One region of the Clostridium thermobutyricum genome, then DNA from elsewhere that is predicted to be linked to it. Evidence: riboswitches for the same ligand, from Rfam matches in the RefSeq annotation. Region 1 holds a riboswitch; each other region holds the start of a gene.
What was found. A riboswitch is a leader RNA that binds a small molecule or an ion and turns the genes downstream of it on or off. The one in region 1 is predicted to bind cyclic di-GMP.
Positions count from the first base shown of each region.

Region 2: it holds a riboswitch for cyclic di-GMP, as region 1 does, so the genes downstream of both, HMPREF1092_RS03430 (hypothetical protein) here and HMPREF1092_RS17030 (hypothetical protein) in region 1, are expected to answer to the same signal.
Region 3: it holds a riboswitch for cyclic di-GMP, as region 1 does, so the genes downstream of both, HMPREF1092_RS08335 (discoidin domain-containing protein) here and HMPREF1092_RS17030 (hypothetical protein) in region 1, are expected to answer to the same signal.

Region 1 is NZ_KB850956.1:110,957-113,239, reverse strand. It holds partial or broken gene HMPREF1092_RS17030 (hypothetical protein) at 1-1,035, opposite strand, end outside; cyclic di-GMP riboswitch class II at 1,132-1,215, opposite strand; cyclic di-GMP riboswitch class II at 1,306-1,390, opposite strand; gene HMPREF1092_RS00515 (hypothetical protein) at 1,707-2,283, opposite strand, start outside.
Region 2 is NZ_KB850956.1:768,516-770,798, reverse strand. It holds gene HMPREF1092_RS03435 (GntR family transcriptional regulator) at 1-299, shown strand, start outside; gene HMPREF1092_RS03430 (hypothetical protein) at 338-1,030, opposite strand; cyclic di-GMP riboswitch class I at 1,279-1,361, opposite strand; gene HMPREF1092_RS03425 (SseB family protein) at 1,615-2,283, opposite strand, start outside.
Region 3 is NZ_KB850956.1:1,787,504-1,789,786, forward strand. It holds gene HMPREF1092_RS08335 (discoidin domain-containing protein) at 1-1,028, opposite strand, end outside; cyclic di-GMP riboswitch class I at 1,156-1,239, opposite strand; gene HMPREF1092_RS08340 (dual OB domain-containing protein) at 1,445-2,134, opposite strand; gene HMPREF1092_RS08345 (DUF488 domain-containing protein) at 2,147-2,283, opposite strand, start outside.

The DNA of each region.
Region 1 (2,283 bases):
TCCGTTATCAGTTATATTTACTAAATGATATCCTTCTGGTATATTTGGTGTTTTTAAATTTGTTTTCTTTCCTAATTCCCCAGTTGCACTTTCTGGAGTTCCTATAATTTTTCCATCTAGACCTTCTATACTTATTGTTGTTTTTATCTTACTTGAATCTGGTATTTTCCCTGGATTTAAATTTATATTTATCATGCCATTTCCCATTACAACCCATGCTTGATTCTCTGGACAAACAAAAGATGCTGGCATTTTAGAAGTTAAATATGTTCCATTTCCTGCATTTTGATAATAATCAAGCTTCTTTATAGTATAGTTTACTGCCCCAGGTATATATTGTGTAAAATATCTTGTAAATTTACCGTCCTTATTTTTTATATAGAAATATATATTTCCCGCTGATTGGGAATTAGTATAAACATTAACTGTTCCATCTTTTGCTATTTTAACTTGTTTTAATTGCTTTATTTCATTAACTTGACTTGTTGTACTAAGTGGATTTAATGAATAATATACATCTTCACCATTATATTCTTCTGGTAACTTTGATTTTACTTTAATTTGAAACACATCTAAAGCATGAAATTCAACTCCTTTCATTTCATACGCTAAAGTACACTTACTTAAATCAAATTTTTCGAATTGTGAATTAGCTATATAAAATTTTACATTTAATGGTTTGTTTACAGGAATATCATTACCATTTTCAGCTTTCGGAACTATATAATGCTTTACACCATCTATCATTGTAGTTTTAATTTCTCCAACTGTAACTTGTCCATAACCTTCAACTTCTACATAAAGATATTTTCCACTTATATCTTTATCACTACTAAAAGTTATATTATTTAATGATATATAACTTGCTTGATCATAAGCATCTATATTATTAGTAATATTTGAATTATTTTGCTCTTGAACTTTTATATTAGCAACATTATTAATATTATCTGCATGAGCAATTACAGGATTCATATAAATTCCTCCTACAATAGTTGCAGTTGCTATAATAACAGCTATTTTTTTCCTATTCAATGAATTTCCCTCCTAAAATTAAATTTACATAACTTAAATTCTTTTTATTAAAATAATTCTTTATAAATAAAAAGACTGATTTTTTCAATTTCTATTGAATAAATCAGTCGGTTGCACTACTAGCTCTATACATTTAAAGTGCCCAAATAAAAAATGTATTTCAAAGCTTCAGATTTTATATTAATTTTAAATATATTTTATTTATTAATCTCTATATAACAAAAAATGTATTTTTAAAAATAAAAAAACTGATTTTTTCCAATTTCTATTGAATAAATCAGTCGGTTGCACTACTAGCTCTATACATTTAAAGTGCCCAAATTAAAAAATGTATTTCAAAGCTTCAGATTTTATATTTTATAAGATTTTATAAATTATTTTTTATAAAAAACATAAATGACTATAACAATTATACATATTTTTTTATTTTTTTTAATAACCATATATTTTTTAATATTAACTTTATATTCATTTTTTTATTCATTACTTATATAAAATATATCTTAAAAAAAATTATTTTATATAAAGCAATCTAAAATAAATTAATACTTTTTTAAATTTAATTACAAATTCTGTGTAATGTATTTATAAATATGTAGTTTTATAAAAATTCTACAAATAAAAAAGATAGATATAAAATAGTTATATCTATCTTTCTAATTTTATATTTATTATCTTGAGCTTGAAAGTGAATCTTTAACTGTATTTGCTTCACTCATAAGTTGTTTAAATAAAGGTGCTGCTTGCTTGTTACTATCTAATGAATTCATAGGTGCCTGTCCGTATACAAAATATTGTCCGTTTATTACTTTAGTTATTTCATTGTCTAAAAGTCCATCCATTTCTCCATTTCTTTCAATAGATAACATAAATACTGGCTCTTTTACGTCCTCTGAAGTGAAATTAATTATTATTCCATCACCATATTCTTTTATTAATATATGATTTACCCAATCTGCTGGAATAGTAAATTTTATTCCTAAAGCATTATCAGTATAAACTACATTTTTTGAAGTTGAAACTATATCACTATTTTTCTTATTTAATTTTACATCATCAGCATTTTTTGATTTTTCTTCTTTTTGTTCTAGTGCTTTTCTTTGCTTTTGAAGTTTTTCTTTATCTGCAGCTACTTTATTTGCTTGTTTTTGATTTTCTTGTTGAATTTGATTTGTTATCTTATTCATATCATTAGATATTTCTTCTTTTTGAGCTTCTGTTGCCTCTTGTAAGTTTATACTATTTAAG
Region 2 (2,283 bases), 660 kb from region 1:
ATACTTTCACTATAATTCCTATTGAAACAATTGTAGATTTTAATCTTGATTTAAATAATAAAGATGAAATTTTAGAATTTTTAGAAACAAAAATTTATATGGATTGTTCATTTACTAATACTAGAATTAAGTTTTCAACTTCTGGAAATTTTACTGCTAATAATCATCCTATAACTTGCGATAAAAAATTTTATTTAATAGAAGAAGGTATATTTAAACATAAAGAGTTTCCAATAGTTTTTAATAAAGTTTATTTACCATTTCAACATTCATCTTTAAACTTAACTCAAATAAAATAAAAATCAGTTTAATATAAATATTAAACTGATTTTTTTATCTAACCTAAAGCTCTTTTATTTCTTTTTCTTTTATTTTTAAAATGTAAACTCATTACAATTACTAAAATAATAAATACAATTATTATTGAAATAAATATAAGCTTCCAGATAGTAACAACTTTATATGTAAGTGTCATAGTAGTAGTATCATTTAATTGTCCTAATTTATAATTCCATTTAACTTCATTTGGACTAACATGCTCAGTAGCATTAGTGCTAATTAGTTCTCCTGGGAACATTATTGTATTACTATATGGAATATTATCTATGTAATTTCTTTGATATTTTTCATTATATTTGTTTCTTAAATTAAAAATATTTTTACTAATAGTTATAGAAATATCATAGATAGATTCATAAAAATAATCTTTCTTTACAACTTTATAATCTAGCACTTTATAAATATTTTCATCTCCTACTAACTTTCCAGCATTATCAAAATTAATAGTTATTTCTTCAACATTCAATCCATTGCTAGTATATTTATTTACATCAACATTATTCATTTTTATATTTTTTTCTATAAGATCATTATTAATTTGATTTTTAGTTTCATCATCATATACAGCTTTTAAAATAAATTTTGCTTCACCTTTTTCATTTATATTTGTTCTAGTTGATACATTTATTTTTCCGCATCCAATAAAGCAAAATGATACTATAATACTTAAAATAAGAAAATATTTTTTCATTGAAACTCCTCCTAGCTTTATACCAGTAGTTTTTTCAATTATTTCTCATTTATACATAAACTGCTCATAAAATGGGGAAGGCCTACAGATTCTCTGTAGACCTTTGGTATATGGGGTATAATTTAAATCGACTAATTTTTACCCTTTATATTCTAACCACAAAAAAGCTACCCTCCATAGAGTAACTTTCAACATAAACGTATAATAATCCTGTTTAATACATTTATTTACAAAAAGTAATAATACTCTTTGGCAACTGGCTGACATAGTAAAAACTTTAGTCCCTATAGTTTTGCGTCCTTAGATTTCTCTAAATTTGCCTATTTCTTTCTTCTTCTAAATATTACCATAAAACGATGTTTTCATCAATACTTTTTTTAAAATTTTTTACTATTAATTTTTATTTTTTTATTTTAATAATAATTACCCTAAATTAAAGTTAATCTCTCACTTTTAAAACTTTTATAATAATCATTTTGTATTTTTATATCTTTACTACTGATTATTTTAAAAATAATTGTATTTAATATATATATATATAATAAAAAATAAAAGTGGCAAAAGCCACTTTTTATATTCTTTTTCTAATTACTCTTCTTTTTCTTTTTATAGTTCTCTATTATTTTTATATTTTGCTCAGTTAGCTCTACTTTTAATCCAAATGGATTTATATTTACACCTTTAACATCTTGAACCATATTTATTAATGTATCATAATTTAAAACGCTTCCATTCCACTTTTCTTTATCATAAAACTTTTTAAATTCAACCCAGTCTGTAAATGCTGGAATCCATAAAGCTCCTTTAGAATCTTCTAAAATTGCAAAATTAACTTTAGTATCTTCTTTTAATTCTACTTTTCCAACCCCTATATTATTTTCTTCAAATTTCATAGGTACTAAATATTCACCTTTAGATATTTCCTCCATCATTTTTTCCTCTAAAATTCTTATAACTCGTCCTTTACCTTCATAATTAGCTTTTAAATTAATTTCTTGGAAAAATTTCATCATAGAATAATTAAGTTCTGGATTTGTTACAGGTATATTAATTTTTTCTACTCTATCATAATTTATAGGCTTTAATATACTACCTGTTTTTATATCTACGGTATATTGTCCATTATCAATTACAGCAGCTTCTATACCTAATCTATGGAATTCTGCAAATTCATTTAAAACATCATATTTTTCTAATTTTTTTATTTTAAGTTCTAATCCATTTTTCATAAAATAATCTTTTGCATTCTGTGC
Region 3 (2,283 bases), 1.7 Mb from region 1:
TCTAAAGTTTTTGTTGTATCATTTCCTTTTATAACTTCTGATTTTATTATTGATGAATTTTTTAAATTATAAAGAGAAATTTTCATACATTGTGTTTCTATATGACCTAAATATGGATTATATCCAGAAACACTCATCTCTTTAGTTAGAGGATTAAAGCTTACGATTCCTGATAATGTTCCCCACCAATTATAAATATTCAACTTACTATTAGCTAATTTATAATCATTAGTATTTATTGTAGACTTAATTGTTTCTTCCATAGCACCTTCTGGTTGAACACCTATATCAGAACCACATTTTATACTGCTAGGCAAATCATATGAGAATTCTCCATTACTATTTGAAGTTGTATTATAACTCTTTCCATCTGCTACAATATAAACTTTTTTATTTGCTTCTGTATTTCCTGTAACTACTGTTTTGTCTATTCCATATAGAGCTTTCAAATTTTTAGTTTCATTAGTTACTTTCTTTAATCCATCTTTATTTATTTGAACATATATTGTATCTTTTGATTTTTCTTGCCCATTTAAGCTCATAAATAAACCATTGGATTGTATTTTTAAATAATCTCCATATTTAAATGTTAAGCCTTTAATATAACTATTAAATTGGTTATTAGTATTTGCACCTTTAAATATTTTTGTGCTTTCTACTGTTCCATCATTATTATATAAAGTTACTGTATAAACATCTGCCCAAGTTGCACCACAAAAATATATTGGATTACTACTTGTTGTTGAAGTAAATTTCATTTCATTAGTGTCAAATCCTAAAGTTAAAACTTTATATATTCCTCCCCAATTTCCATAAAGAGTTATATTAGAATCATTTAATGAAATAGCCTTACTACCATTTTCTTTAGTATTGGTAGTTTTGCTAGCTTTTGCATTAACAGTTTTACTAGCTTCTACTTGAACTGGTTTGTTATTTAAAGTAGTTGCATAGCTACTTAGTGAAGGTGCTACTGAATAACTTGTTACTGCAGCTATACATATGACAGACATTATTTTTTTCTTATTCATTTTTTCATCTCCTTAAAATAAAAATTCTAAATATAAAAATTTATTCCCCTAAAGATTCCAATCCATTTTGGCAAAAAAATAAGACTAGTCCCGAAAGATAGTCTACTAATCAAAAAGATTAAAACTTTTCGGCAACTGGCTGACATAGTTTAAAACTTTAGTCCCTTTAGCTTTGCGTCCCAAGGTTTCCCAAGGTTTGCCTATTAAATTTATAAAAAGATATTACCATATACTTATGTATAATTTTTTAATATAAATATAAATTTACTTCACAAATATTATAAATTTTTACTATAAAAAAATACCCATTGTCTATTATATCCAAAGGGTATTTTAATGTTATTACGTAAATTATAGTTTTATTTTTTTGTTCATTTAATATATGTTTAGATATAGATTGTTAATAATAATTATAATTAAATTGAACTTTCTCCCCAATATAAATTATCTTCTTCAATAATATTTGCAACTATTTTATAATGCTCTCCTATGCCTTTGTAATCAGATGCCAAGCTCATTACTAATATCGCATTATTTAATATAAACGGTCTCGGAGAAGATTTTAAAACTTTTTCATGATATTTTTGTGTTAAACTATGATCTGTTATTTTTATAAAGCTATATTCATGTCCATTATGAAAAAAATTTGCAGTAATTCTATGTGGCTTAAACCTATCTATCCATAATTTTAGTTCACAAACTTTAAACATTATTAATGAATATTTTTTTAATTGTTTTTCAATCTCTTCTATGTGTACAAAATTAGACGCATTATAAAAAATATAATCTTGATTCATTAAATAATTGCTTATCTCTTTCTTAGTTGCAGTCCCAACCTTCTCAATATAATAATTATCATCAATTATATAATTTTCTGGTTGATATCCGCAATTTTGTTTCCCTTTTAATTGAACTCTAATTATATCCATTATCTCTACTTGATTTTCTTCGCCCTCATATATTAAATCGTTATCATTCAATGCAAAATTGGAATCTTTATCTTCTGATACTAATCTAATAAATTTACCATTTTCTTTATCTATACCAGCCACACAATAGCCACCATTTTTATCTGATTTAGTTAAAATTATAACCTCTTTCTCCATAATTATCCCCCTTTATATATGAATTATATTAATTTTTTCATTCTTTAATGTATTTCTCACATATTCTGCAACTAATCTTCTATGACAATGTTCTGCACTATCCTCACTACATAAAAAACAAATTTTATTCAATTTATTTTTTAAATTTA